3 regions of the Variovorax sp. PAMC28562 genome follow, and region 2 is predicted to be linked to each of the others. Evidence: predicted binding sites of a transcription regulator. Region 2 holds the regulator's gene; each other region holds the start of a gene.
What was found. The regulator sigma-54, encoded in region 2, starts transcription at its own class of promoters, with help from an activator protein. The targets are predictions, from matches to a motif close to TGGCANGNAANCTGCTTT.
Positions count from the first base shown of each region.

Region 1: glnA (type I glutamate--ammonia ligase) is a predicted target of sigma-54. The motif match lies at 6,428-6,445, and genes of this name have one in related genera.
Region 3: H7F36_RS05870 (isopenicillin N synthase family dioxygenase) is a predicted target of sigma-54. The motif match lies at 7,106-7,123, and genes of this name have one in related genera.

Region 1 is NZ_CP060296.1:2,595,354-2,605,510, forward strand. Features, by position in the region: gene ggt (gamma-glutamyltransferase) at 1-1,011, shown strand, start outside; gene H7F36_RS12230 (pseudouridine synthase) at 1,015-1,743, shown strand; gene H7F36_RS12235 (YncE family protein) at 1,804-2,811, shown strand; gene H7F36_RS12240 (polysaccharide deacetylase family protein) at 2,852-3,616, shown strand; gene H7F36_RS12245 (sterol desaturase family protein) at 3,629-4,603, shown strand; gene H7F36_RS12250 (EI24 domain-containing protein) at 4,651-5,526, shown strand; gene H7F36_RS12255 (competence/damage-inducible protein A) at 5,523-6,347, shown strand; gene glnA (type I glutamate--ammonia ligase) at 6,490-7,905, shown strand; gene H7F36_RS12265 (hypothetical protein) at 8,038-8,553, shown strand; gene glnL (nitrogen regulation protein NR(II)) at 8,556-9,632, shown strand; gene ntrC (nitrogen regulation protein NR(I)) at 9,658-10,157, shown strand, end outside.
Region 2 is NZ_CP060296.1:718,212-728,368, forward strand. Features, by position in the region: gene H7F36_RS03480 (hybrid sensor histidine kinase/response regulator) at 1-1,072, shown strand, start outside; gene H7F36_RS03485 (RNA polymerase factor sigma-54) at 1,082-2,695, opposite strand; gene lptB (LPS export ABC transporter ATP-binding protein) at 2,706-3,485, opposite strand; gene lptA (lipopolysaccharide transport periplasmic protein LptA) at 3,485-4,246, opposite strand; gene H7F36_RS03500 (thiol:disulfide interchange protein DsbA/DsbL) at 4,347-4,988, opposite strand; gene H7F36_RS03505 (SPOR domain-containing protein) at 5,152-5,901, opposite strand; gene argS (arginine--tRNA ligase) at 5,916-7,613, opposite strand; gene H7F36_RS03515 (hypothetical protein) at 7,741-8,016, shown strand; gene H7F36_RS03520 (fused MFS/spermidine synthase) at 8,084-10,132, opposite strand; gene H7F36_RS03525 (DUF2214 family protein) at 10,140-10,157, opposite strand, start outside.
Region 3 is NZ_CP060296.1:1,239,141-1,249,297, reverse strand. Features, by position in the region: gene minC (septum site-determining protein MinC) at 1-447, shown strand, start outside; gene minD (septum site-determining protein MinD) at 473-1,288, shown strand; partial or broken gene minE (cell division topological specificity factor MinE) at 1,291-1,542, shown strand; gene rutA (pyrimidine utilization protein A) at 1,822-2,934, shown strand; gene rutB (pyrimidine utilization protein B) at 2,983-3,735, shown strand; gene rutC (pyrimidine utilization protein C) at 3,772-4,161, shown strand; gene rutD (pyrimidine utilization protein D) at 4,199-5,044, shown strand; gene H7F36_RS05885 (malonic semialdehyde reductase) at 5,041-5,631, shown strand; gene rutF (NADH-dependent FMN reductase RutF) at 5,735-6,196, shown strand; gene rutR (HTH-type transcriptional regulator RutR) at 6,238-7,023, opposite strand; gene H7F36_RS05870 (isopenicillin N synthase family dioxygenase) at 7,174-8,175, shown strand; gene H7F36_RS05865 (VOC family protein) at 8,189-8,575, shown strand; gene H7F36_RS05860 (BMP family ABC transporter substrate-binding protein) at 8,645-9,733, shown strand; gene H7F36_RS05855 (ABC transporter ATP-binding protein) at 9,753-10,157, shown strand, end outside.

The sequences.
Region 1 (10,157 bases), 1.9 Mb from region 2:
TCGAGCCGCGCAGGCAAGGGGCTCATCACACAGGCCGATCTCGACCAATACCAGACGCGCGAGCTGGCGCCCATTGAGTGCGACTACCGCGGCTACCACGTGATATCGGCGCCGCCACCGAGTTCCGGCGGCGTCATCATCTGCGAGATGCTGAACGTGCTCGAAGGCTATCCGCTGAAAGAGTTGGGCTACCGCTCTGCGCAGGCCGTGCACTACCAGATCGAGGCGATGCGGCATGCCTACGTCGACCGCAATAGTTACCTCGGCGACCCGGACTTCGTGAAGAACCCGCTCGACCGGTTGCTCGACAAGGCTTATGCCGGGAAGATCCGCGCTGCGATCGACCCGAAGAAGGCCGGCATTTCGCAAGACATCAAGCATGGCGTGGCGCCGCACGAAGGCAGCAACACCACCCACTACTCCATCATGGATCGGTGGGGCAACGCGGTGTCGGTGACCTACACGCTGAACGACTGGTTCGGTGCCAAGGTCACGGCCGCAAAGACCGGCGTCTTGCTGAACAACGAAATGGACGACTTCACCTCGAAAGTTGGCGTGCCCAACATGTACGGGCTGATACAAGGCGAAGCCAATGCGATCGCGCCTGGCAAGCGTCCGCTGAGTTCGATGAGCCCGACCATCGTCAGCAAAGACGGCAAGCCGGTGCTGGTGCTCGGCACGCCGGGCGGCAGCCGGATCATCACGGCGGTACTGCTGACGATCGTGAACATCATCGACTATGGCATGAACGTGCAGGAGGCCGTCGATGCCCCGCGCTTTCATCAGCAGTGGATGCCCGACGAGACCAGTGCCGAACCTTACGTCTTCAGTCCGGACACCCTGAAATTGCTGACCGAGATGGGTCACCGTTTCACCACCCCGCAACCTGCCAATCACATGGCTGCCATCCTCGTCGGGGCACCGTCGCTTGGCGGCAAACCGGTTGGCAACAACCGCTTTTATGGCGCCAACGACCCGCGACGAAACACGGGTCTGGCCCTCGGATACTGACAAGTGCAACTGCAAGAAATTCTCTACACCCAAGGCTTCGGCACGCGGCGCGTTTGCGCAGGGCTGGTCCAGCAGGGCTACGTCATCATCGGCGGCGCCGTGATCGTCGATCCTTCAGCCGACATCGACGTCGCCGGCCTTCAATTCACGGTGCAGGGCAAGGCGTGGGAGTACCACGACAAGGCTTACCTCATGCTTCACAAGCCGAGCGGCACCGAGTGTTCGCAAAAGCCTTCGACCTACCCGAGCATCTACACATTGCTGCCTTCGCCCTTGAGGCTTAGGCCCAATAAAGGTGCAGTGCAGGGCGTACAGGCTGTCGGGCGGCTCGACCAGGACACGACCGGGCTGCTGCTGATGACCGACGACGGCCATTTCATCCATCGCATGGGTTCACCAAAGCACCATGTTCCCAAGGTCTACGAGGTGACGACCAAGCATCCCGTCGATGCCGCCCAGGTCGATAAGTTGCTGGCTGGCGTTGTACTCGACGACGATCCGAAGCCCGTGCGCGCGGCCGCCTGTGAAGCCACCGGCGAGCTGCAATTGCGCCTGACATTGACCGAAGGCAAGTACCACCAGGTCAAGCGAATGGTCGCTGCGGTGGGCAACCGCGTCGAGGCATTGCATCGTTCGCGAATCGGCTCGCTCGTGTTGACAGACGCCTTGCCGGCGGGCCAGTGGCGCTGGCTCGCCGCCGACGAGGTCGAGGCACTTCGAAGCTCACGCTGACGTCAGCCAATGGGCAGGGTCGACCGTTAAAATGGAAGACTTTCTTTCGGACTCATTCTTTTGCGCTCTCTTGTCCTGCCGACCGGCCGCTTCGCGGGCTTTTTGTTGCTGTGTGCCGTTGTCGTGGCACCCCTCTTTCAGCCGGTCGTCGCCACCGAGCTTCCGCCGATCTTTGTTCTGAATTCGCTCGACGCCAGCGTCAGCGTCATCAGTCCCGACGACTGGACCGAAAAGCAGCGCATCACGACCGGCAAGGAGCCGCATCACATCTACATGACGCCAGACGAAAAGTCGGTCATCGTGGCGAATTCGGCGGGTGATTCCCTGACGTTTTTGAACCCGCGCACGGCCGAAGTGCAACGTGTGGTCTACGGCATCATCGATCCGTACCAGCTGCAGTTCTCGCGCGACATGAAGTGGTTCGTCACAGCCGGTAACCGCCTCAATCACGTCGATATCTACCGCTGGGACGGCAAGGACCTGAAGCTGGCCAAGCGCATCCCGACCGGCAAGACGCCGAGCCACATCTGGATCGACGGCACCAGCACGATCGCCTATGTGACGATGCAGGACAGCGACGAGTTGATCTCGATCGACCTCGCCACGCAGGCCATCCGCTGGCGTACACCCACGGGCGCGATGCCGGCCGATATTTTCGGCATCCATGGCGGTAAGACGCTGCTGGTCGGGCTTACCGGAGGCGATAGCGTTCAGGTGTTCGACGTGGCGGGTGCGGAACCCAAGCTGGTTGGCAAGATCCCGACCGGCAAGGGCGCGCATGCCTTCCGCGCGGCTGGCGACGGACGAAGTGTTTTCATCAGCAACCGCGTGGCCAACACGATCAGCCGTATCGACATTCAAACGCTCAAGGTGACCGACGAATATCCCGTGCCTGGCGGCCCGGATTGCATGGACGTGTCCGCCGACGGCAAGACTTTGTATGTGACTTCGCGCTGGGCCAAGAAACTCAGCATCGTCGATTTGGCGAGCCACAAGGTGATTCGGCAAATCAACGTGGGGCGTTCGCCTCACGGTGTCTGGACGCTGGACCATGCCAAGCTCTATTAAGTTCGCGAGTGTTTTTGTCGCACTCATCGCTGCCTGCGCGATGCCGGTGAGTGCAGTAGCGCAAGGCACTCCAGGCACCCAGAACACCTGCGAAAAACCCGTCTACCTGACCCTCGACACCGGCCACATGGGCATCGCCCCACTGGTAGCCGACGTGCTTAAGCGCCAAAACGTGCGGGTCACGTTCTTCGCCGCGGCCGAACGCACGCAGACCGATGGCGACAGCCTCGACAACCATTGGGCCGCATGGTGGAAGGCGAGGGCGGCCGAAGGCAACGAGTTCGGCTCGCACACCTATGACCATGTCTATTGGCGCAGCGACGAGAAAAGCGTCGAACCGCGTTTCCGCGTGCGGCCCTCGGCCGGCGCATTCGCCGGTCGTGAGTTCACCTGGAGCGCGGCGGAGTACTGCGAGAACATCGCGAAGTCGTCGGAGCGATTGGCGTTGATCACGGGAAAGAAGCCGCTGCCGTTGTTTCGCGCACCGGGTGGCAAGACCTCTCCGAAGTTGCTCGCCGCAGCCCGCGCTTGCGGCTTCGCTCATGTCGGCTGGGCGCCAGAAGGCTTCCTCGGTGACGAACTGCCGAGCGAAACGTTCAGCAACGAGAAACTGCTCGCGCAGTCGCTCGCCACGATCAAGCCGGGCGATATCCTGCTCGCGCACCTGGGCATCTGGTCGCGCAAGGACCCGTGGGCGCCGGCCGATCTGGAGCCGCTCATCGTCGGTCTCAAGGCCAAGGGCTTCTGCTTCGAAACGCTGCGCCAGCATCCGGATTACCGCGCCTGGATCGCGGCCCATCCTTGACCAGCTGACATCATGGTCGAGTGGCTTACAGATCACTTTTCGGCGCTGCAGGGCTGGTTCTTCGAGTCGGCCGTGCAGCCACTCGTTTATGCCGTCGGTCTCGGTGGCTGGACCGAAGACGCTTTCGACGCAACGGGTTGGCTGCTGGTCGGGCTGATCCAGATTCTGGTGCTGCTGGCAGTCATCGGGCCACTGCAACGCTGGCGGCCGGCCGAGCTGGTGGTCGACAAGCGCGCCATTCGCACCGACATTCTGTACACGTTGATCCACCGGCTCGGGTTTTTCAGGCTCGCGATCTTTTTCCTGCTGCAGCCGGTGTTCGACGATGCACTCGGCAGCCTGCGTGGGTCCGGCTGGGGCACGCTGCATCTCGATGAACTGTGGCCGGGCGTTACCGACGTGCCGTGGATCGCTTTTGCGATGTACCTCGTGGTGCTGGACTTCGTCGAATACCTGATCCATCGCGGTCAACATGGCTTCACCTGGTGGTGGGGCCTGCATTCGTTGCACCACTCGCAGCAGCAGATGACGATGTGGAGCGACAACCGCAACCACCTGCTCGACGACGTGATCCACGACATCATCATCGTGGTCGTGGCGCAGCTGATCGGTGTGGCGCCGGGCCAGTTCATTGCCGTGGTCGCTTTCACACAGCTGAGCGAGAGCCTCCAACATGCCAACTTGAGATTGAGCTTCGGCGCCATCGGCGAGCGGCTGTGGATCAGCCCACGCTTTCACCGGCTGCATCACAGCATCGGTCTCGGGCACGAGTCTGGCGGTGCAAAGACTTTGGGCGGGCACAACTTCGGCGTGCTGCTGCCCTGGTGGGACATGCTATTTCGCACCGTCAACTTCGAGCCGCGCTACGACGCGACAGGCATTCGCGATCAGATCGAGCCTGACGCATCCGGGCAGCTGCGCGACTACGGCCGCGGCTTTTGGGCGCAGCAATTGTTCGCGCTGAAGCGCATGGTGGGCCGCGGCTGACGACGACTGAAGCAGTTGTTTATTCGCCAGCGTTATCCTCTCGGCCGATGCGTTTACTCCTCGATTCCTTTTGGCGCGCCGTCGCCTACTGCCTGCGGCCTCGCGTGATGCTGCTGTCCTTTCTGCCGCTTGTCGTAATGGTGGTGCTGGCGGGCGGCATCGGCTATTTCTACTGGGCGCCTGCCGTTGCGTGGACGCGTGAAGCGCTTGACGCCTGGCCACTGTTGTCCAGCGTATGGGGCTGGATCGGCGGGCTCTTTTCGGCCGACCCGCGTACGTTCCTCGCGCCGCTTGCCGTGGTGCTCGCCAGCACGCCGTTGCTGGTCCTCGTGTCGCTCATCGTCGTTGCCGCCTTCATGGCGCCGGCTTTGACACGCCTCGTGGCGGAGCGTCGTTTTCCGGCGCTGGAGCAGAAGAAGGGCGCCTCGATGCTCGGCAGCATTGCGCGCTCCATCGGCGTCACTTTGTTGGCGCTGGTCGCGCTTATCGTGTCGATGCCGCTTTGGCTGATTCCGCCGCTCGTATTGATCCTGCCTCCGTTGATCTGGGGCTGGCTCACCTACCGCGTCATGAGTTTCGACGCGCTGGCCGAACACGCCAGTGCCGAAGAACGGGCCACCTTGCTGCGCACCCATCGGCTTCCGTTGCTCGGCATCGGCGTGCTGTGCGGTTACCTCGGCGCGGCGCCGAGCATCGTGTGGGCGTCCGGCATTCTTTTTGCGGCCGCTTTTTTCGTGCTGGTGCCGATCGCGATCTGGATCTATACCCTCGTGTTTGCGTTTTCTGCGCTCTGGTTCGCACATTACTGTCTCGATGCGCTCCACCAGTTGCGGGCACAGCGAGGGGCGCTGGCTGCCAACACTGCGGCTGTTCCGCTTCCTTCGATTTCCGATGCATCGGCTTCCCAATGGAGTTCCCCATGACCCGTCAATCCAGCCCCGGGGCCAAGCGCGCCTTCGGCCTCATCATCGTCGGCGACGAGATCCTGTCGGGCAAACGTGCCGACAAGCACATGCCCAAGGTCATCGAACTGCTTGCCGCACGCGGCCTGCCGCTGGCTTGGGCCGAATACGTCGGCGACGAGCCACTGCGCATCACGGCTGCTCTGGCACGGGCTTTCGCTTCCGGCGATATCGTCTTTTCGACCGGGGGCATCGGCGCCACGCCCGACGACCACACGCGCCAATGCGCTGCTGCGGCGCTCGGCGTGCCGCTCGTGCTGCACCCGGAGGCCGAGGTGCTGATCCGCGAGCGGATGCAAGACACGGCCCGAGAGTCGGGCGTGCCTTACGAGCCCGATCGCCCGGACAACGTGCACCGTTTGAACATGGGTGTGTTCCCGCTCGGCTCGAACATCATCGTCAACCCGTACAACAAGATTCCGGGCTTCAGCGTGGCCGACGTGCACTTCGTTCCTGGCTTTCCGGTGATGGCTTGGCCAATGATCGAATCGGTGCTCGACAGTCGCTACGTCGAGCTTTTTGCGCACGGCTCGGCGGCTGAAAAATCAGTCATCGTCTTCGGTGCGATGGAAGCCACCCTCACCCCGCTGATGGAAGCGATCGAGCGCACACACGCGGGCATCAAGGTTTTCAGCCTGCCCAGCGTCGACCATCCGACCTATGGGCGGCACATCGAATTGGGCGTTAAGGGCGATCCCGGCGAGATCGAGGCTGCGTATGCACAGCTTCTAGAAGGATTGCGCACCTTTGATGCGCGTCTTGGCCCTGAATTGGTGCGTTAATTGCGATTGCACCAAGAAGGCGAACGACTGCCTTCTTTTGGACTCATGGGCCGCAGAACCCAGCCAGGCTCAGGGGACAATGGCACAAAACCTGCATTCATTTCTTCCGCGTTTCCAACCACTATCCCAACAGGAGAACCTGATGTCAAAGACCGTCGCCGATGTACTCAAACTCGTCAAGGAAAGCGAGGTCAAGTTCATCGACTTCCGATTCACCGACACGCGAGGCAAAGAGCAGCACGTGACCGTGCCGGTATCCGCTTTCGATGAAGACAAGTTCACCTCGGGCCACGCGTTCGACGGCTCGTCGATTGCCGGCTGGAAAGGCATCGAAGCGTCGGACATGCAGCTCATGCCCGACCCGAACACCGCCAATATCGATCCGTTCTTCGAAGAGACCACGCTGATCCTGACCTGCGACGTGATCGACCCGGTCGACGGCAAGCCTTATGAGCGCGATCCACGTTCGCTGGCAAAGCGCGCCGAGGCTTACATGAAGGCTTCGGGCCTTGGCGACACGGCCTATTTCGGGCCGGAGCCGGAATTCTTCGTTTTCGACAGCGTGCGCTGGAGGAACGACATGTCGGGCTGCTTCGTGAAGATCGATTCCGAAGAGGCTTCGTGGAACACCGACAAGGAATACGAGCACGGCAATACCGGCCATCGCCCAACCACCAAGGGCGGTTACTTCCCTGTGCCCCCGGTCGACAGCTTCCAAGACATGCGCTCTGAAATGTGCTTGGTGCTGGAAGCACTCGGCATTCCGGTCGAAGTGCATCATCATGAAGTCGCGAATGCGGGCCAGATGGAACTCGGCACCAAGTTCAGCACGCTGACGCAACGCGCCGATTGGGTCCAGTTGCAGAAGTACGTGATCCAGAACGTGGCCCATGCCTACGGCAAGACCGCGACCTTCATGCCCAAGCCGATCGTCGGTGACAACGGCTCCGGCATGCACGTTCACCAGTCGGTCTGGAAAGACGGCAAGAACCTGTTCGCAGGCGACGGTTATGCCGGGCTGTCGGAATTCGCACTGTTCTACATCGGCGGCATCATCAAGCACGCCCGCGCGCTGAACGCCATCACCAACCCCGGCACCAACAGCTACAAGCGCCTGGTTCCTGGTTTCGAGGCACCGGTCAAGCTGGCGTACTCGGCCAAGAACCGCTCGGCTTCGATCCGTATTCCGTTCGTGGCCAACCCCAAGGGTCGCCGCGTCGAAGCGCGCTTCCCCGATCCGCTGATGAACCCGTACCTGGGTTTCGCTGCATTGCTGATGGCCGGCCTCGACGGCGTGGAAAACAAGATCCATCCGGGCGAAGCCGCCACCAAGGATCTGTACCATCTGCCGCCGGAAGAAGATGCGCTGATCCCGACCGTGTGCCACAGCCTCGACCAGGCGCTGGAGCATCTCGACAAGGACCGCGCCTTCCTCACCAAGGGCGGCGTGTTCACCGATTCGTACATCGATGCGTACATCGATTTGAAGATGACCGAAGTCACGCGCTTCCGCATGGCGACGCACCCGGTCGAATTCGACATGTACTACTCGCTGTAAACCGGCTTACCCGGTTCACGCGTTAAAAAAGGACGGCCCAGGCCGTCCTTTTCTTTTTGTGGGGAACAAGCCGAAGGTCGTATTGTCGAATTGCACGAAAATATCAGCTTGATGCGCACTACCTCCACCCCCATGAAGACTGCTTCTTTTCTATTGATGGCTGCCTCGCTCGTCGCATCTCTGGCCGGCGTATCTGCCTTCGCGCAGGAGAAAGTTTTTCGCTGCGGCAACGAATACACCAACAACGCAGCCGACGCGGCCAAGCGCGGCTGCAAGGTGATGGAAGGCGGCAACTTGACGATTGTGCAAGGCACCACGCCGCGTGGCGCTTCGGTTGGCGGCAGCGCTAGTGGCTCATCGGCCGCAAAGGCACCGGCCGGCAGCCCGCGCGTCGAGGGCTCCGACCAGCGCGCACGCGATGGCGAGGCCCGCTCGGTGCTCGAGTCCGAACTCAAGAAGGCCGAGTCCCGGCAAGCCGAATTGCTGAAGGACTTCAACAATGGCGAGCCCGAGAAGCAGGGCGCCGAGAGTCGCAACTACCAGAAATATCTCGATCGGGTCGCCGAAATGAAGGCCGAGATTGCCCGCAACGAGAGCGACATCGCCGGCATCAGGCGCGAAATAGGCCGCTTGCCGGCCAGAAACTGAGGATGGTTTTCGGCAAGCCCGCCGGCACCGGCAAGCGCTTTCAAACCTTCGATCTTCTCTCTACATTGATCGCCGTCGTCCGCATGGACGGCGCGGTTTCGTTCGCCAACGCCGCGCTTGAAGACGCGCTGGGTACGTCGCGTCGAACGCTTGAAGGTTCACCGTTCGGCAACTGTTTCAATGAGCCGAACGTCTTCCGCACTGCTATCGATGGTGCGCGCAGCAACGACTTTGCGACCCTGCGCTACGAAGCGCTGCTGCGTCGCGGCAGCCACGAAATGATGCCGGTGCAGGTGACCCTGGCGCAAGGCGACAAGCCGGGCGAACTCATCATTGAACTGATCCCGATCGAGCAGCAAGTGCGGCAGGACCGCGAAGAGCGTTTGCTCGATCAGGCGCAGGCAAACAAGGAACTGATCCGCAATCTGGCGCACGAGATCAAGAACCCGCTCGGCGGCATCCGTGGCGCTGCGCAGCTGCTGCAGATGGAGGTGGAGTCGCGTGATCTTGTCGAGTACACGCAGGTCATCATTCATGAGGCCGACCGCTTGCAGACGCTGGTAGACCGGCTGCTGGCGCCCCATCGGCGGCCGCATGTGGTGGGTGACGTCAACATCCATGAAGTGTGCGAGCGGGTGCGCTCGGTGATCTTGGCGGAGTTCCCGCGCGACCTCGACATTCAGCGCGATTTCGATCCGTCACTGCCGGAGTTTCGCGGCGATCGTGAGCAGCTGATTCAGGCCACGCTCAACATCGTTCACAACGCGGCGCAGGCGTTGGCCGAGCGACGCGCGGCCGGCGACGCGCGCATCACGCTCAAGACGCGCGTTGCCCGACAAGTGATCTTCAATAAGCAGTGGTATCGATTGGCACTGGAATTGCATGTGATCGACAACGGACCGGGTGTGCCGGATGCGATCAAGGACCGCATCTTTTACCCGCTCGTCTCCGGAAGGGAAGGTGGAACCGGGCTGGGGCTGACGCTAGCGCAGACATTTGTGCAGCAGCACCACGGCCTGATCGAGTGCGACAGCGTACCGGGCCGGACCGATTTCAAAATACTGATACCGCTGCCGTAGCGCAGCGATGGCAACAAGGAGCTGCATGAAGCCGATTTGGATAGTGGACGACGACCAGTCGATCCGCTTCGTGCTGGAGAAAGCGCTGCTGCGCGAAGACCTGCCGACACGCAGCTTCACCAACACCCGCGAAGTGCTCGCCGCGCTCGAGCTGGCAGCCGACGATGAAACGCAGGGCCCTCAAGTCCTGGTGAGCGACATCCGCATGCCTGGCGGCTCGGGGCTCGACCTGCTCGACAAGATCAAGGCCAAGCACCCCGGCCTGCCCGTCATCATCATGACGGCGTTCTCCGACCTCGATAGCGCCGTTTCCGCGTTCCAGGGAGGAGCTTTCGAATACCTGCCCAAGCCTTTCGACTTGCCACGCGCAGTCGAGTTGATCCGGCGCGCTGTCGACGAGAGCCAACGCGAAGAAGTGGCCGAAGAGCGCATGGCCGCGGCGCCCGAAATGCTGGGCCAGGCGCCTGCCATGCAGGACGTGTTCCGTGCCATCGGACGGCTGTCGCAGAGCAACGTGACGGTGCT
Region 2 (10,157 bases):
CGACCTGCGGCAGCCGGTGATGGCTATGGGCCTGCAGGCCGAAGTGCTGCGGCAGCAACTGCGCGTCGGCGAAAGCGCCGCCGTGGTGCAAGGCTCCGTCGATGCGCTGTCACGGGCACAGCAGGCGCTCGAAGGCTTGACCAACCAGCTGCTCGAAATCGGTCGCATCGAGGCCGCTGCCGACCCGTTCACGTTGACCGCGGTCGCCCTCGCACCGCTGCTGAACGAGTTCGCACGGCAGGCCGGCAGCGGCCGGGTGCGGGTGCGTTGCCCGGCCGAAGCCATCGTGTGGACCGACACGGTGGCGCTGCGCCGCATCGTCGCCAATCTGGTCGACAACGCTGTCAAGTTCGCACCCAATGGCCGCGTGTTGCTGGCCTGTCGGCGCCGGCCGGGCGGCTGGCGCATCGAGGTGCGCGACAGCGGCATCGGCATTGCGCACGAAGCGCAGGAGCGGGTGTTCGGCGACTTCGAGCAGGTCGGGAACGTGGAGCGCAATCTACAGCGTGGGCACGGCCTGGGGCTGGCCATCGTGCGGCGCCTGGCGATGCGGCTGGGGGTCCAGATCACGCTGCGGTCGCTGCCGGGACGCGGCTCGGTGTTCGGCTTCACGCTGCCATCGGCCCCTCGCGATGGGCACCCCGACCTCACGGCACGCGCCGCGACCGCGGCGGCGACCAGCACCGCTGCGCTCGACGCCATGCCGCTCGCGCCCGGCTTGGCGGTGCTGGTGGTCGAAGACAACGCCGTGGTGGCCGACAGCCTCGCGGCCCTGCTGCGCCAATGGCAGGCGCTGCCACGCATCTACGAGAGCGCGGCCGAGGCGCTGGCGCTCGCCGACCTGCAGGCCATCGACGTCGCGCTGTGCGACATCCGCTTGCCGGGCAAGCTCGACGGCATCGACCTGGCGCGACGCCTGCAACTGCAAAAGCCGTCGCTCACGATCGCGCTGATCTCGGCCGATATCGATGAAGCGACGCTGCACCTGGCCCGCGAGCGTGGCTGGCATGCGTTGCGCAAGCCGGTGCAGCCGGCAGAGCTGCGCGGGATTTTGTTGCAGGCGCGGCGGTAAACCGACGCCTTAAAGGGCCTTGCGCAGATTCGCCGGTGCGATGCGCAGCGCTTCGCGGTATTTGGCGACGGTGCGCCGCGCACATTCGATCCCCTGCTCTTTCAGCATGTCGGAAATCTGGCTGTCCGACAGCGGCTTCTTGATGCTCTCCGCGCTCACGAGTTGCTTGATGAGCGCTCGCACTGCCGTGCTGGATGCATTGCCGCCGGTTTCGGTGCCGAGTGCCGAGCCGAAGAAGTACTTGAGCTCGACCGTGCCGTAAGGCGTCGACATGTACTTGGCCGTGGTCACGCGGCTGATGGTCGACTCGTGCAAGCCCAACTCGTCGGCGATCTCACGCAGCACCAACGGGCGCATGGCGAGTTCTCCGTGCACGAAAAAGCTTTTCTGCCGCTCGACGATGGCGTTGCTCACCCGCAGGATGGTGTCGAAGCGTTGCTGGATGTTCTTGATGAACCAGCGCGCCTCCTGCAGCCGCTGCGACAGCGCCTGGCTGCCCTCGCCCTTGTGCGCCTTGAGCGCGCCGGCGTAGATGTCGTGCACGCGCAGACGCGGCATCACGTCGGGGTTGAGCATCACGCGGAACTTGAGCGTCGCGCCGCGACCGGTGCGGGTGACGATCACGTCGGGCACCACGATGTTGCGTTCGACATCGACGAAGCGGCGACCCGGCTTGGGCTCCAGCTTGGCAATCATCTGCAGCGCGCTGCGCACTTCTTCTTCGTTGCTGCGTGCGAGCGTGGCCAAGCGTTTGAAGTCGCGCCGCGCGAGCAGTTCCATCGGCTGCTTGCAGATCAGGATCGCAGTCTTGCGGATCTGCTTTTCTTCGACGGTCTCGTTCTCATGGGCGAGCGCCTTCAGCTGGATCGCCAGGCATTCGCCGAGATCGCGTGCGCCGACGCCGACCGGCTCCAGGCTCTGCAACAGGCCAAGCGCCACCTGGAAGTGGTGGACGAGGCCGTCGAACTGGTCGTTGTCATCGCCTGCGAGGCCTGATGCCAGCGCTGGCAACGAGTCTTCGAGGTAGCCGTCGTCATTCAACGATTCGATCAAAAAACGCAACGCGGCCTGGTCGTTTTCGTTCAGCCGCAGGCTCAGCGCCTGTCGGTGCAGGAAGGATTGCAGCGACTCCTGGCTGCGCGCGAGCTCGGTGGCGTCGGTGCGCTCGCTGCCGTCGTTCGGACCCAGGTTGTTGCTGCTGGCGGGCGCCTCGCCGCCCCATTCGCCATCGTCCGGCGTCATCTCGACCGTGCCATCGCCGCCCCAGTCGGGCTCCTGGTCGGACATCTCGCTGGCCGGCGCTTCGGTCTCGCTGGCGGTCGTGGTGGTGCTCGCGCCGTCGGCGTTGGTCGCCAGCGCGCTCGGCGCGAACTCGCCGTCGCTCTCGCTCTGGCGGTCGCTGTCGTGCTCTTCACGCGGCGCCGGCGCGTCGGACACGTCGATGCCGAACTCTTCGCGTGCTGCTTCTTCGGCCGTGCGCTCCAGGAACGGGTTGTCGTCGAGCATCTGCTCGACTTCCTGGCTCAACTCGAGCGTGGACAACTGCAAAAGCCGGATCGACTGCTGCAGTTGCGGCGTGAGCGCGAGGTGCTGCGATACGCGCAGCGACAGGCCTTGCTTCATCCTGCGCGCTCTACATCCGGAAGTGTTCGCCGAGGTAGACGCGTCGTACCTCGGCGTTGTCGACGATCTCCGAAGGCGTGCCCTGTGCCAGAACTTGCCCGTCGCTGATGATGAAAGCGTGATCGCAGATGCCCAGCGTTTCACGCACGTTGTGGTCGGTGATCAGCACGCCGATGCCGCGCTCTTTGAGAAAGCTGATGATTCGCTGGATTTCGATAACGGCAATCGGGTCGATGCCCGCGAAGGGTTCATCCAGCAGGATGAAGCGCGGCTGCGTGGCGAGCGCACGGGCGATTTCGACCCGCCGCCGTTCGCCGCCCGACAGCGACAACGCCGGCGAGTTGCGCAAATGTTCGACGCGCAGATCGTTCAGCAGCTCGCTCAGCCGCTCTTCCATCCGTGCCTTCGATATCGGGACCGACTTGCCGGACTCGTCGGTGTCTAGCTGCAGCTCGAGCACGGCCCGCACGTTCTCTTCGACCGTGAGCTTCCGGAAAATCGACGCCTCCTGCGGCAGGTAGCTCAGACCCATGCGCGCGCGCTTGTGGATCGGCATGTGCGCGATAGGCTCGCCGTCGATGGTGATCTCGCCCGCATCAGCGCGAACCAGTCCGACGATCATGTAGAACGACGTCGTTTTTCCGGCGCCGTTCGGGCCCAGCAGCCCGACCACCTCGCCCTTTTGCACGCCGAGCGACACATCCTTGACGACCGTTCGGCTGCCGTAGGTCTTTTTGAGGCCGCGCGCTTCGAGGCGGCTGCCGACGTCGATCGTGTCTGCGTTTTCGATCACTTGCGCGGTTCTCCGCCGAGCGTGGTGCTCTGTCGCAAGCCGGAGCCTGGAGCGGGGGTGGCGGGCTGGGTAGCGGCCGGTGCGGCACTTGACCCTGAGCCAGAACCCGAGCCCGAAGCACCGGATGCTGGTGGCGTGGCTTTGGCGCCACCGGCTGCCGACGCCGGAGCGCGCGGCGTGAGCACCGCCCTGACGCGGCCACCCGAAGCACCGGCCGCGACACTGGCGTCCGGCGGCAAGGTCGAACCGTTGACCGTGAAGGTGTCGTTGCTCTGGTCGTAGACGATCAGCGGGCCGGTGGTTTCGTCGTTGACTTTGGTGCCGATCAGCCGCCGCATCACGGCATGGCCGATGAACTTGACGTTGTCGGCGCGGCTGTCGTATTCGATGCGATCAGCTTCACCCTCGGTCCACTCGTCGCCCGGCGCGTCGCGTTTTTGCTTGTAGTAAGCCAGCTTGCCCGGCTCGGGCGTGACCACGCCGTACTGGTAGCCCTCGGGGTCCTGGCGAACGTCGATGCGGGCGCCGCGAATCACGATCGTGCCCTTGGTGACGAACACCTTGCCGGTGAAAACGCTGGTTTGCTTCAGGTCGTCGTAGCGCAGCGCGTCCGACTCGATGTTCATCGGCTTCAGGCGGTCGGCCTTTTCGGCATGCGCCGGCAGGCCAATGCCGAGTGCCAAGGCGAGCAATGCACCAAAGGAGATTGCGAACGCAGAACGAAAGGAACGAAGGGGGGATTTTGAGCGCGGGGTCATAGAGGCACGAAACTTGCTGCTCATTGTAAGCGGCCAACTGACACGGCCTTGACGAAAAAGCCCGCCGAAGCGGGCTTCTCGAAAAACGCGTACGACAGCTTCAACCTTTGCGCGCTTCGGTAATCAGGTAGTTGGTGACCTGCAGCGATTTGGTCATGTTGCCGGCGAGTTCGCCGTCGACGTAAAACCGCCCTGCCACGCCAAGAGCAGGCACACCGGCCACCTTGTACTGCTCGGTGATTTGCGTCGCCCGCTTGGCCTTGCTCACCACGCCGAACGAGGTGAACGCCTCCGTGAACTTGGCTTTGTCGAGGCCGTTCTTTTCGGCCCACGCAATGATGGCCGCGTCGCCGTTCACGTTCTGGCGTTGGGTGTGGATCGCATTGAAGACCTTCATCGTGTATTCGTCGAGCTTGCCCATGGCATCGAGCGCGTAATACAGGCGCTGCTTGGGCTCGACGTCGTTGCCGACGAACGGCACGGGAACGCGACGGAACGCGACGTCTTTCGGCAACGTTTTGACCCAGGCTTCGAGCTCGGGCTCGAACGCATTGCAATGCGGGCAGTTGTAAGAAAAGAACTCGATGACCTCCACCTTGCCGGCCGGCGCATCGACCGGGACGCGGGGACTCAAGTCGATGTAGTCCTTGCCGGCCTTGGGCTGAACCTGGGCATGCGAGAGAGAAGCGGCGGACATCAACCCGAGGGATGTGGCGGCCAGAGAAAAGTCACGACGGTTCATGTGTTTCATCAAAGAGGTGCTCCTGTTCGGCTGAAAGAGCCAGAAGTGCCGCGCGGAGTTCCGCGCCCGGTTGATTCAACGCGGCAGAGACGCAGTGCGTCACGCCGCGGCGAGTAAAGAAAAGTCAACGTTCCAAAACTCAGCGCTCTACGGCGGACTGCACTCAGCGCTGCACCCGCACCAGTGCGGACTCGAAGCCGCCGCCATCGAGGCGATCCTTCAAGTGGTCGGCATCGTCCTTCTTGTTGAAGGGGCCGGCGCGCACGCGGTACACCGTGCGACCAGCTTGCTCACGCTCGGTGACTTTGGCCTCGACACCCATCAGCGACAACTTGGCGCGCTGCGCTTCGGCGTCGTCGGTGGTGCGGAAGGCGCCGGCCTGCACGAAGTAGAGGAATGGGTCTGCGCCACTGGCGTTGGCAGCAGCAGTCGAAGGCGCCGCGCTGGCAATGGTGCCGCCAGCGGTCGGGTTGTTGCCGGATCTTGAACGGGCCAAGTCGCCCAACGGATCGCTCGACGGCGGCAGTGCATTGGCTTCGGCTGGCACCGGTGCTGTGCGCGGGCGCGACGCAGCCGGGGTCGTGGACGCACCGGGCGCGACCACTACCGGAACCGGGCCGGTCGAAGGCGCATTGAGCGGGCCGACCGTCGCAGGTGCGGTCACCGAAGGCGGCTGCGGCCTGACGGCACCGGCCTTGCCGGCGAGCGGGCCGTTCGGGTCCCAGTCGCGGTTCTTGCGGGCTTCGGCTTCGTCCTGCTCGGCACCGCCGCGCTGGTTCTTGCTCATGAACGGGATCGGCACCTTGGTCACATAAACCGCGATGCCCAGCGCCACGCCGAGCCCGAGCACCAGGCCGATGATCAGACCGATGACGATGTTGCCGCGCTGAACTGAGCGTGTACTTGATTTCATTTTGAGGTTCGGAATCACATCTTGCGTGGCGCACTGACGCCAAGAATTGCGAGGCCATTGTGCAGCACCTGCGCAGTGGCGGCGACCAGCGCCAAACGGGCTTTCTTGACGACCTCGTCGTCGACCAGAATGCGCTCGGCGTCGTAGTAGCTGTGGTAGCTGGCGGCCAGTTCGCGCAGGTAGAAAGTGACGTCGTGCGGCGCGAAATCCTTGGCGGCGGCACTCAGCATGTCGGGGTACTTGGCGAGCAGCAACATCAGGGCCTGGGCCGCAGGGCTCTCGAGCGGCGACACGTCGACCGTCTTCAGCGAGGCCTCGTCACCACCGTCTTTCTCTTTCCACGAAGTCAACACCGAGCAGATGCGCGCGTGCGCGTACTGCACGTAGTACACCGGGTTGTCGTTGTTCTTGGCCACGGCCAGGTCGACATCGAAGGTGTACTCCGTATCCGGCTTGCGGCTCAGCAGGAAGAAGCGAACGGCGTCGGTGCTGGTCCACTCGATCAAATCGCGCAGCGTGACATAGCTGCCGGCGCGCTTGCTGATCTTGACCTCTTCGCCGTCCTTGATGACACGCACCATGGTGTGCAGCACGTAGTCGGGGTAGCTCGGCGGGATGCCTTCACCAACCCCCTGCAGGCCGGCGCGAACCCGTGCGATCGTGCCGTGGTGATCGGTGCCCTGGATATTCACGACGGTGTGGAAGCCGCGCTCCCATTTGGCCAAGTGGTAGGCCACGTCGGGCACGAAGTACGTGTATGTACCGTCGCGCTTTTTCATGACGCGGTCCTTGTCGTCGCCGTAGTCGGTCGACTTCAGCCAGAGCGCGCCGTCTTCTTCGTAGGTCTTGCCGGCGGCGACCAGCTTTTGCACGGTCGACTCGACGCGGCCGCTGGTGTACAGGCTCGACTCCAGGTAGTAGTTGTCGAAGCGCACCCGGAACGCCTGCAGGTCGAGGTCTTGCTCGTGCCGCAGATAGGCCACGGCGAACTCGCGGATCGAGTCGATATCGGCGATGTCGCCGCTGGCGGTGAACTCGCGGTCGTCCGACTTGACGGTCTTTTTCGCCCTGAAGTCGTCAGCGATGTCCGCAATGTATTCGCCGTTGTAGGCGGCGGCCTTTTCACCGCTCGGCCAGTCGGCGTCGCCAGGCTTCAGGCCCTTGGCGCGCATCTGCACGCTGTTGGCGAGCGTCTGGATCTGCACGCCGGCGTCGTTGTAATAGAACTCGCGGAACACGGCATCGCCCTGGGAGGCGCGCAGGTTGCAGATGGCATCGCCCAGCGCGGCTTGGCGGCCATGACCGACGTGCAGCGGACCGGTCGGGTTGGCGGAGACGAACTCGACCAGCACTTTCTCGCCGGTGGCGGCTTGCTGGCCGAAGGTGGCGCCCGCATCGAGCACCTCGCGCACGATCTGCTGCTTGGCAGCGGTCTTCAGGCGGATGTTGAGAAAGCCCGGCCCGGCGATTTCGATCGACTGCACCCATTGCTGGAAGGATTGCGTGGCGAGCAGCGCCGCGCTCACCTCCTCGGCCAGATCGCGAGGCTTGCGCCCGAGCGGCTTTGCGAGTTGCATCGCGGCCGTGCTGGCGAAGTCGCCGTGCGCAGCCACCTTGGGCGACTCGAACGCGGCTTTGGCGCCAGCGCCGGGCGAGAAAGTATCGAGTGTGTTCGCGAGCGCCGCGAGCAACTCTTGTTTGACCAATAGCATCGCCCAATTTTACCGGGCGTAACAGCGGGCTCCTTTCTTGCGTCATCCTGCGGGCACCTTGCCCCGTTAGCATCACTGGCCCCGGTCGGGGCTGCTGTCGTCACTCAACCTCCAGGACATCCACACCATGAAAAAGCTCCTTTCCCTGATCGCCCTCGGCGCGTGTCTCTCTTTCGGTGCAGCCCACGCCCAGAGCGCCTGCGAAACGAAGGCCATGGACAAGAACGGCAAGCCCCTCGCCGGCGCCGCAAAGACCAGCTTCGTGAAGAAGTGCGAGAAGAACACCATGTCCTCGGCAGCCCCCGCGTGCGCGACGAAGGCCATGGACAAGAACGGCAAGGCGCTGGCCGGTGCCGCCAAGACCAGCTTCATGAAGAAGTGCGAAGCCGACGCCAAAGGCTGAGACAGCGCTGACGCGACCTTCGCGTCGCACTCAAGAGCCCGCTGCGTGCGGGCTTTTTTGCGACTGCTTACTTCAACACACCGAGCAGGTTGTTGAAGTCGTCGCTCCAGGGTTTCACGCCGGGCTTCAGCATGATCGCCGCGCCGGCACGGCCGATCGCCGGACGCGCCAGCGTCTTCGCGTCGCGAGCGACAAGCACCCAGTCGGTGTTGCGCAGCGCACCGTTCTCCGGCTCGTCGTGCACCAGCACCGCGTGCAACCCACGCGACTCGGCGATGCGTGCCACCACCGGCGCCAGGTCCAGGAAGCGATTGGTCACGTGGAAGGCGACGACGCCGTCGGGCTTCAGATGCCGCTCGTACACCGCCATCGCCTCGGCGGTAATCAGGTGGATCGGTACCGAATCGCCGGAGAACGCGTCCACTGCGAGCACATCGAAGTTCTGCGGCGCCTCGCCCTCCAGCGCCAGCCGCGCATCGCCAAGCACACGCTCGATGCGCGCCGCGCTGTCTTTCAGAAAGCTGAATTCGCCATCGGCCAGCTCGAACACCTGCGGGTTGATTTCATACACGCGATAGGCGTCGCCAGTGCGCCCGTAGGTCGCGAGCGTGCCGGCACCCAGGCCGATGAGGCCGACCCGGCGCGGCGCATCGGGCGCCGACGCGATGGCGCGGCCGATGCCCGCCGATTCGCCGTAGTACGTGGTCGGCTCACGTCGGCGCGCTGCGGCCAGGAACTGCTCGCCGTGTTTGACCGAGCCGTGGTACATCTGCCGCACGTTGTCGTTCGGATCGTCCCGGCGCGTATCGAGCGTGATCAGCGTGCCATAGAAGTTGCGCAGCAGGCCGCGCGCATCGGTCGTGTCGTCGCGAATCTGCACCGACAGAAACCATGCACAGCAGGCGGCGAGTGCGACGCCAGCGCCGCCCAGCCACCAGCGCTGGCCCGACCCGCGGCCCGCCAGCACCGCGCCGAGCAGCGCGGTCAGCACCAGCCCGATGCCGAGTTCGTAATAGGCTGGCAGCACGTGCGGTGCGAGCAGACCGACCGTCACGCCACCGATGGCGCCGCCCAGCGATAGCATCAGATAAAAGCGCGTGAGATAGCTCGGCCCCGGCCGCATCCGCGCCATCTCGCCGTGCAGGAACATGCACAGCACGAAGAGCCCGGCGACGTAGATCGGCAAAGCGGTCTTGACGTCGGAGCCGAGGCTGTCTTGCAGGCCGAATGCGCAGAGCAGCAGCATCGCCGCCGCGCCGGGTAAAAAGATTCCGCGCCGATACCAGCGATCGCTTTCGAAGCACAGCACGAAGGTCAACAAGTAGACCGACAGCGGCAGCACCCACAGGAACGGGATCGCCGCCACGTTCTGCGTGATGTGATTGGTGATCGCGAGCAACAGCCACGAGCCGAGGGCCGGCAGCGCGAGCCACAGCAGGTAGTCGGCGGTGCGCGGCTTCACATCGGGTGCCGCAGAAACCGTGGCGACCGGCGCCAGATGCGGCGCACCGCTCGCCCAGCGCCGCGACACATAGATCGTCGTGCCCGCACACAGCGCGGCAAAGGCACCGAATCCCCACGACCAACCATGCGCCTGCTGCACCAGCGAACTGTACGGCTCGATCAACACCGGGTACGCCAGCAGCGACGCCAGCGACGCCAGGTTCGACAGCGAAAAGTAGCGATAGACCTGCGCACCCCAAGGCGTGCGCGCCACCCACGACTGCACCAGCGGCCCGGTCGTCGAGAGCAGAAAGTAAGGCAGACCGATGGTGCCGAGCAGCAAGCCGAGGATCCACAGCGTCGGGTCTTCGGAGCCGGTCGGCTTCCAGCGCGCGCTGGTGACGATTGGTAAAAATGCGAGGCTTGCGAGCAGCAGCCCGACGTGCAATCGCGCCTGCGCCTTCACGCTCAAGCGCCGCGTAACCCAGTCGGAGTACGCGTAGCCGGCCAGCAGCACGACCTGGAAGAACACCATGCAGATCGACCACACGGCCGCTGAGCCACCGAACCACGGCAGGATCTGCTTGGCGATGAGCGGTTGAACCAGGAAGAGCAGGAAGGCACTGCTGAAAATCGTGCCCGCGAAAAGAAGCTGGATGCCGACCGGTCCCATGCAGCGCTTATTTGCCGAAGCCGCG
Region 3 (10,157 bases), 520 kb from region 2:
GGTCTGTCGCTGGCGGCCATGCCGGTGTCCCCGGCGCCTCGGGCTCCAGCGCAAGAAGCGGTTGCCGCTGCACCGGAAGCACCGCGAATCGTGCGTGAGGTGCCCGTGCCTGCCAACGGCACGCTCGTCATCGACAAGCCGCTGCGCTCGGGCCAGCAGGTCTATGCACGCGGCGGCGATGTCATCGTCACCGCGGTCGTGAGCTTCGGTGCCGAGGTCATCGCCGATGGCAACATCCATGTGTACGCACCGTTGCGTGGCAAAGCCATTGCGGGCGCTCGCGGCAACATCGATGCGCGCATCTTTTCGACCTGCCTCGAAGCGCAACTGGTGGCCATCGCGGGCATCTACCGCACCGCGGAGGTTCCGCTGCCCGCCAATGTGCTCGGCAAGCCGGCGACCATCCGCCTGGACGGCAAAAAATTGGTGATCGATCCGATCGCCTGAACAGAAACATAAAAGAGGAATGGCCATGGCCAAAATTGTGGTGGTGACTTCGGGCAAGGGCGGCGTCGGCAAGACGACGACGAGCGCCAGCTTTGCATCCGGCCTGGCGCTGGCCGGCAAGAAGACGGCTGTGATCGACTTCGACGTCGGCCTGCGCAACCTCGACCTCATCATGGGTTGCGAACGCCGCGTGGTGTACGACCTCATCAACGTGATTCAGGGCGAGGCCAACCTCAACCAGGCATTGATCAAGGACAAGCAGTGCGAGAACCTGTTCGTGCTGGCTGCCTCGCAAACGCGCGACAAGGAAGCGCTGACGCAAGAGGGCGTCGAGAAGGTCCTCAAGGACCTGTCCAACATGGACTTCGACTACATCGTGTGCGACTCGCCGGCCGGCATCGAGACCGGCGCCATGATGGCCATGCACTTCGCCGACGAAGCGCTCATCGTGACCAATCCCGAAGTCTCTTCGGTGCGCGATTCCGACCGCATCCTCGGCATGCTCGGCAGCAAGACCAAGCGCGCGATCGACGGTGGTGACCCAATCAAGGAGCATCTGCTCATCACGCGCTACAACCCGAACCGCGTAGCCGGCGGCCAGATGCTGTCGCTCGACGACATCAAGGACATCCTGCGCATCAAGCTGATCGGCGTCATCCCCGAATCCGAGACGGTGCTCAACGCGTCCAACCAGGGCGTGCCCGCCATCCATGACAAGGGCACCGACGTGGCCGAGGCCTACCAGGACGTGGTCGCCCGTTTTCTGGGCGAAGACCGTCCGCTGCGCTTCATCGACGCTGACAAACCGAGCTTCTTCAAACGCATCTTCGGAGGAAAGTAAGCATGTCGCTTTTCTCGTTTCTCCTCGGAGAGAAAAAGAAGACTGCCAACGTCGCCAAGGAGCGGCTGCAGATCATCCTGGCGCACGAGCGATCCAGCCTCAACAGCAAGCGACCCGACTATCTGCCCGAGCTGCAGCGCGAGCTTTTAGCAGTGATCTCCAAGTACGTGTCGATCCGCCCCGAAGACCTCAAGGTGCATGTCGAGAGGCAGGACAACCTCGAAGTGCTCGAAGTGAAGATCGAGTTGCCCGATGCGGTGAAGAAGGCGGTCACTCGGCCGGCCGCGCCTGCTGTCACAGCGGCACCTGTCGCTGCGCCGGCTCCCAAGGCTCGCTGATCCAAAAAGGGGTCGGGCGGCGCCAGTGCGTGGCTGCACAACCGGCGTGCGCCAAACGATCCACTTTGGACCATTTGGACAAATTGACCAGGCCGGCTTGACGTAGGGCGTTGATTTCATTGGTTTTATGACTTGGCACGCTGCATGCATGTATGCGTTTCCCATGTTCATCCTGCTGCGGCGAGGACCATTCCAATGAAAGTCGGCATCTTCATTCCCATCGGCAACAACGGCTGGTTGTTGTCCGAGAACGCACCCCAGTACAAGCCGAGCTTCGCGCTCAACAAAGAGGTCACCCTCAAGGCCGAACACTACGGCCTGGACTTCGTGCTGTCGATGATCAAGCTGCGCGGCTTCGGCGGCAAGACCGAGTTTTGGGACCACAACCTGGAGTCGTTCACACTCATGGCCGGGTTGGCCGCGGTGACCACCAAGATCAAGCTTTTCGCCACCGCCGCATCGCTGGTGATGCCGCCCGCTATCGTCGCGCGCATGGCGTCGACCATCGATTCGATCTCGGGCGGGCGCTTCGGCGTGAACCTGATCACCGGCTGGCAGAAGCCGGAATATTCACAGATGGGCATGTGGCCGGGCGACGAATTCTTCGCGACGCGCTACCAGTACCTGTCCGAGTACATCCAGGTGCTGCGCGAGCTGTGGACCACCGGGCAGTCCGACTTCAAGGGCGACCACTTCAAGATGGACGACTGCCGCCTGAGCCCGCAGCCACAAGCCGACATGAAGGTGATCTGCGCCGGCCAGAGCGACGCCGGCATGGAATTCTCGGCCGCGCATGCCGACTACAACTTCTGCTTCGGCAAAGGCGTGAACACGCCCAAAGCGTTCGCACCTTCGGCGCAGAAACTGATCGACGCGGCCGCCAAGACCGGCCGCAACGTGACGACCTATGTGCTCATCATGATCATCGCGGACGAAACCGACGACGCGGCGCGTGCCAAGTGGGAACACTACAAGGCCGGCGCCGACCAGGGCGCGATCCAATGGCTCGGCGTGCAGGGCGCCGCCGACACCAAATCGGGCGCCGACACCAACGTGCGCCAGATGGCCGATCCGACCTCGGCGGTAAATCTCAACATGGGCACTTTGGTCGGCTCGTACGCCACCGTCGCGCGCATGCTCGACGAGATGGCGGAAGTGCCCGGCACCGAAGGCGTGCTGCTGACCTTCGACTATTTCGTCGAAGGCATCGAGGCCTTCGGCCAGCGCATTCAGCCGCTGATGAAGAGCCGCATCGGCGTCGATACGCCGGTTCCCTCCGCGGTGCAGCGTGAAGCGATCGCTGCTTGAATTGAATTGCGCCGCCACTGCATCGCCCAGGATCCGAAGGACATCGCCATGACCACCGCCGCCCCGAAGAACACCACGATCACGTCGACCACGCCGGTCGGCGTGCCGAGCCTCCCCGGCGCACCGGCACCGCTGGTGCTGCCCGCGCGGCCCGAACCGGTCGCGCTGCACGCGGCCAACTCGGCACTCATCGTGGTCGACATGCAGAACGCCTATGCGTCGCTCGGCGGCTACGTCGACTCGGCGGGCTTCGACATCTCGGGCGCGCAGGGCACCATCGCCAACATCGCACGCACCCTCGAGGCGGCACGCGCGGCCGGCATCCTCGTCGTGTTCTTGCAGAACGGCTGGGATGCGGACTACGTCGAAGCCGGGGGTCCGGGCTCGCCCAACTGGTACAAATCGAACGCGCTCAAGACCATGCGCAAGAGGCCAGAGCTGCAAGGCAAGTTCCTTGCAAAAGGCGGCTGGGACTACGAGCTCATCGACGCGATGAAGCCGCAGGCCGGCGACATCGTCATCCCCAAGACACGCTACAGCGGCTTCTTCAACAGCACGCTCGACAGCACGCTGCGGGCTCGCGGCATTCGCAATCTGGTGTTTACCGGCATCGCGACCAACGTGTGCGTCGAGTCGACCTTGCGCGACGCCTTCCACCTCGAATACTTCAGCGTGATGCTGGAAGACGCAACGCACGAACTCGGCGGCGCGGCGATCCAGAAGGCGACGGTCTACAACGTCGAGACCTTCTTCGGCTGGGTGTCCACCGTCGAAGATTTCTGCAAGACCGTCAGCGCCTGAGAGTGCCTTAGATCCGACTTATTCCCAGGAGCATCCATGCCCAAGCAAGCCATCATCCCGCCCGGCACCACCACGCCGATCGCGCCTTTCGTGCCCGGCACCATGGCCGACGGCATCGTCTACGTGTCGGGCACGCTGCCCTTCGACAAGGACAACAACGTGGTCCACGTGGGCGACGCCACGCTGCAAACGCGCCATGTGCTGGAGACCATCAAGAGCGTGATCACGACGGCCGGCGGCACGATGGACGACGTCACCTTCAACATGATCATGATCAAGGACTGGGCCGACTACGCCAAGGTCAATGCGGTCTACGCCGAGTACTTTCCGGGCGTGAAGCCGGCGCGCTATTGCATCCAGTGCGGCCTGGTCAAGCCGGAGGCGCTGATCGAGATCGCGTCCATCGCGCACGTCGGCAAGCCCTGACTGCAGTCCGGCTCACATAATTTTCCATGCCCCTGAAATGACTTTGCACTTCCAAGTCCACGGCGTCGACTCGGGCGCACCCAGCGTGTTGATGTCGTCCGGCCTCGGCGGTTCGGCTGGCTTCTGGCGTCCGCAGTTGCCCGGCCTGGTCGCCGCCGGCTGGCGGGTGGTGGTGTACGACCAGCGCGGCACCCACCGCAGCCCCGGTGTGCTGCCCAACGACTACGCCATCGCCGACATGGCACGCGACGTGGTCGAGGTGCTGGATGCCAGCGGCACGGCACGCTGTCACCTCGTCGGGCATGCGCTCGGCGGGCTTGTCGGCTTGCAGCTGGCACTCGATGCGCCAGGGCGTGTCGCCAGTCTGGTGCTCATCAATGCGTGGTCGAAGCCGAACCCACATTCAGCGCGTTGTTTCGATGCCCGCATCGCCTTGCTCGCCGGCTCGGGCCGACGCGCCTATGTCGAAGCGCAGCCGATCTTTTTGTACCCGGCCGCATGGAGCGCGGCGCATGCCGAGCACGTGGCCGCCGAAGTCGATCACGCTTACGACAACTTTCCGGGCGACGCCAACCTGCTGGCGCGCATCGGCGCGTTGCGCGCATTCGATGTGGATGCGCGGCTGGGTGACATCGGCGTACCGACCCTGGTCGCGACCGCTACCGACGACGTACTCGTGCCGTGGACCTGCTCGCAGCGGCTGGCCGATGGCTTGCCGAACGCGACGATGGAGCGCGTCGTACATGGCGGCCACGCGCACAACGTGACCGAAGCCGACGCCTTCAATCCGGTGCTGCTGAAGTTCCTCGCGCAACAAACGCAGCAGCAAGAACAGCCAACGCATAACCAACCTGACGCTACTTTCAGCGGACAACGCAAATGACACAGACCCTCGACCCCGCCGCACTGGCCACCCTCTTCACCGACGCCCGCAGCCACAACGGCTGGACCGACGCACCCGTGTCCGACGAGTTGCTGAGGAGCGTCTACGACCTGACCCGCATGGCGCCGACTTCGGCCAACTGCTCGCCAGCGCGCTTCGTGTTCGTGCGCACGCCCGAAGGCAAGGCAAAGCTCTCGCCGGCGTTGTCCAAAGCCAACCATGACAAGACGATGAGCGCACCGGTCACGGTGATCTGTGCGTGGGACAGGCTTTTCTACGACAAGCTCCCTGCCCTGTTTCCGCACGCCGATGCGCGCGCCTGGTTCACCGGCAGCGCCGAAGCCGCGCACGAGACCGCGTTCCGCAATGCCTCGATGCAGGCCGGCTACTTTTTGTTGGCAGCGCGTGCGCTCGGGCTCGACTGCGGTCCGATGTCGGGCTTCGACAAGGCCGTGGTCGACGCCGCGTTCTTCGAAGGCACGAGCTGGTCGGTCAACCTGCTGATCAACCTCGGTCACGGTGATGCGAGCAAGGTGTTCGGCCGCTTGCCGCGCCTGGCGTTCGACGAAGCCTGCGTGCTGGCCTGACGTCATGCCTTGCACGACCATGCCCGTGCCCGTGCCCTTGTCTGAGCTGCCAGCACCGTCCGAGCGCGAGGCGGCACTCGAGCGCAGCGACTTTCGCAATGCGATGTCACGGCTCGGCGCAGCGGTGAACATCATCACCACCGATGGCCCTGCAGGCCGCGCGGGGTTCACCGCATCGGCGGTGTGCAGCGTGACGGACGAGCCGCCGACCCTGCTCATCTGCCTCAATCGCACCGCCTCGGTGTACCCGGCCTTCCGGGCTAATGGCGTGCTGTGCGTCAACGTGCTGGGCGCGGGACAGCGCGCGCTCTCAAGTGTCTTTGGTGGCAAGACGCCGATGGACGAACGTTTTGCCGGCTCGCAGTGGGAGCGAGGCGCCACCGGTTCGCCGGTGCTCGAAGGCGCCTCCGTGTCCTTCGACTGCCGCGTCACCAGCAGCACCAGCGTCGGCACGCACGACGTGCTGTTCTGCGAGGTCGTGGCAGTGGCGATGGGCGAAGCGGCGCATGGGCTCATCTACTTCGATCGTCGCTATCACGACATCGTGACGCCACCGGCGCACTGAGCCGGCTCGGGACAAAAGGCCGAGTCCGATTTCGCGTCCGTTCAGTTCTTCGCGGCCGACAGGATGCCCTGCAGCACGATGCGCTGCACGCTCTCCACCGTATCTTCGAAGAACGCCGGATCCTCGAGCGTGCGACCGGTGATGGCCTGCACCTGCACGCCGAAATCGGCGTAGTGCTGCGTGGTCGCCCACAGCGCGAAGATCAGGTGATGCGGGTCGACAGGCGCCAGCTTGCCGGCCGCGACCCATTCCCTGATGACCTCCGATTTGCGGTCGACCAGATCGCGCAGTTCACGCCCCAGTTCGTCGCGCAATAACGGTGCGCCCTGAATCATCTCGAGGCAGAACAGCCGCGATGCGTCGGGCTGGTCGCGCGAGATCACCAGCTTGCGTCGGATGTAGTGGCCGATGGCTTCACGCGGGTCTTGCTCGGCGCTGAAACCGCGCAAGGGTTCGAGCCATACGGCGAGCAGTTCGCGCAACACGCTCACGTACAGCTCTTCCTTGTTGGCGAAGTAATAGAGCAGATTGCTCTTGGAGACGTCGGCCCGCGCTGCCACCTGATCGACGCTGGTGCCATGCAGGCCAAAGCGCGAGAACAACCCCAATGCGGCAGCAAGGATCACGCTGCGCTTGTCTTCGATCTGGCGCAGCCGGCGATTCACCGCGGCCACGCTGCGCACGCCGGGTGTGCGCAGCGCTTGCCCGCGCTGCGACGGCTTGGTGGCGGGTGCCGACTTGACGAGCTTGGCCGTCTTGGCCGTCTTGGCCGTCTTGGCCATCTTGGCATTGGCCGCCTTCACCGCTCCTCCGGATGTCTTCGGCATGGGCTGTTGCTTTCTTGTTTCTGCATGCCGTGCTGCTTGCATGACGCGGGCCAGTCTGCCGCATTTGTCCATTTGGTCCAACTGGCACAAACGTTGCATGTCACTGCCGCTGCAGCGCACCGGTTCGCGCTGTTCAAAAGGATTCGACCCATGACCCTGCTGACCGTACCCATCATCGATCTCGCGCCCTACTTCGAGGGCACCGAACAAGGCCGCGCCGAGGTCGCGCGCAAGGTCGACGAGGCTTCGCGCAGCATCGGCTTTCTGGTCATCACGCACCACGGCATTTCGCCCGAATTGATCGCACGCGTGTCCGAGCTGTCGCGCCAGTTTTTCGCGTTGCCTCTGGCCGACAAGCGCCGCGTCGACCGGCCGCGCGAAGACGCGGTGCGCGGCTACAGCGCGGTCGGCGAAGAAGGTTTGTCGTACAGCCTGGAAGAAACGACACCCGGCGACTTGAAGGAGTCGTTCTCGGTCGGTCCGTCGAACGTGCCGGACGACGAGTACCACCGCGGCAAGGCGGCCGGCCCGCACTTCGAGCCCAACAGCTGGCCCGACATCCCGGGCTTTCGCGAGGCCTACGAGGAATACTTCGAGGCGATGAGCGAGCTCTCGCGCTCGCTGATGCGTATCTTCGCGCTGGGCCTGAAGCTGCCGGAGCGTTTTTTCGACGACAAGATCGACGAACACATCAGCATGTTCCGCGTGCTGAGCTACCCGCCACAGAAAGAAGCCCCGTTGCCGGGCCAGTTGCGTGCCGGTGCGCACAGCGACTACGGCAGCCTGACAGTGGTGCTGCCCGACGACAAGGGACTGCAGGTGCTCAACAAGGCCGGCCAGTGGGTCGACGTGCCCCAGGTCGAAGGTGGCCTCGTCGTCAACATCGCCGACTTGATGATGCAGTGGACCAACGACCAGTGGGTGTCGACCATGCACCGCGTGATCAACCCGCCTTTCGAGGCAGCCAGCACCAACCGCCGCCAGTCGCTGGTGTTCTTTCACCAGCCCAACTACGACGCGATGGTCGAGTGCCTGCCGAGTTGTCTGGCACCCGGCGACAAGCCGACGTACGCGCCCATTTCTTCAGGCGACCACCTGATGTCGAAGTTCGTGAAACAGACGACCTTCGGCGGCACCAAGGTCGCGGCCTGAGGCGCACGTTTCGATGGCCCATCTTTCCTACGTCAACGTCTTTGCGAAAGACGTTCTCGCGCTCAGCGGCTTCTATCAACGCGTCTTCGGCTTCCCTGAAATCGAGGCGATTCGCTCGCCGATTTTTCGTGGGCTCGACACCGGCAAATCGAGCCTCGGCTTCAACGCGCTCGAAGCGTACGAGCTGCTGCACCTAGCCGAGTTCTCCGACACGCGCGGCGTCAAGTTCCTGCTCAACATCGATGTCGACAGCCAGGCCGATGTCGACCGCATGGTGCCGATCGCAGTGGCCGCTGGCGCGACGCTGATCAAGGCGCCTTACGTCACTTACTACAACTGGTACCAGTCGGTGCTGCTCGACCCGGAAGGCAATGTCTTCCGCATCAACTTCATGATGTGACGCGGCCTCGGCGACTGTCCCCTTCTTCTCTTCTCGATGTCTTCAACGCTCACCACCAAAGGCCTGACCATGTTCCGCAACACCGCCCCGTACGCCCTCGTGGCGCTGACCGCCTGCACCGTTCTCGTCGCGCCGGCCATGGCCGACGGCTTCACGCTCAAGGGCGAGCCGAAGATCGCGATGATCTATTTCGGCCCCAAGAACGACGGCGGCTGGACGCAGGCTTTCGACGAGGCGCGCATCAAGGTCGAGGCTGCGACCGGCAAGAAGATCCAGTTCGTCGAGAACGTGCCCGAAGACGCGTCGGCCATCAAGCCGGCGGCCGAGCGCTTCATTTCGCGCGGCGCGAACATCATCATCGGCACCGCCTTCGGCTACTCCGACACCTTCAAGGAACTGGCTGCCAAGTACCCGGACGTCGCGTTCCTCAACGGCTCGGGCACCACCAACGGCAGCAACCTCGAATCGTTCTACGGCCGCACCTACGAGAGCCAGTACCTGTGCGGCATGGCGGCCGGCGCGGCATCCAAGTCGGGCAAGCTCGGCTTCGTGGCGGCCAACCCCTTCGGCGTGGTGAACTGGACCGTCAACGCCTTTGCGCTCGGTGCGCAAAAGATGAACCCGAACGCCACCGTCAACGTGATCTACACCGGCGCATGGAACGACCCGGTGAAGGAGCGCGCGGCCGCCATGGCGTTGATCGACCAGGGTGCCGACGTCATCGGCCAGCACGTCGATTCGCCGACACCGCAGATCGTCGCGCAGGAGCGCGGCGTGTACGGCACCGGCCACCATCGTGATCTGCGCCAGTTCGCGCCCAAGGCCACGCTGTGCTCGTCGGTCTGGGTCTGGGACAAGTTCCTGACGTCCGAGCTGAAGAAGATCATGGCCGGCAACTGGACGCCTTCGCAATACGGCGCCTTCATCGAGATGAAGGACGGCGGCACCGACATCGCGGGCTTCGGTGCCGGCGTACCCAAGGACAAGGCCGCGATCATCACCGCCGAGCGCGACGCGATCCTCAAGGGCAAGCAGATCTACGCCGGCCCGCTGAAAGACCGCGACGGCAAGGAGCGCGTGGCTGCGGGCGGCACGCTGTCGGATGCCGACCTGTGGAAGATGGACTGGTACGTCAAGGGCGTGGTCACGCAAAAGTAAGCGCGGGACATTCAGCGTCATGGCGACCGCGCTGCAGCTCACTGGCATCTGCAAATCGTTCGACGGTTTCAAGGCGCTGATCGACGCGGACTTCAGCGCGCGCTGGGGCGAGGTGCATGCGCTGCTCGGCGAGAACGGCGCGGGCAAGTCGTCGCTGATGAACATCGCGGCCGGCCTCTATGCGCCGGAGTCGGGCCAGCTGCTGGTCGACGACAACGCGGTGCGGCTCGACGGCCCACGCGATGCAGCGCGGCATCACATCGGCATGGTGCACCAGCACTTCAAGCTGGTGAAGCCTTTCACCGTGGCCGAGAACATCCTGCTCGGGCATCCGCTCGCATCGGGTGAAGGCAGTCATCGCAAGCGGCTCGGCGTGCTCGAAGCGCAGATCCGCGCCAAGGCCGACGAGCTCGGATTCGCCATC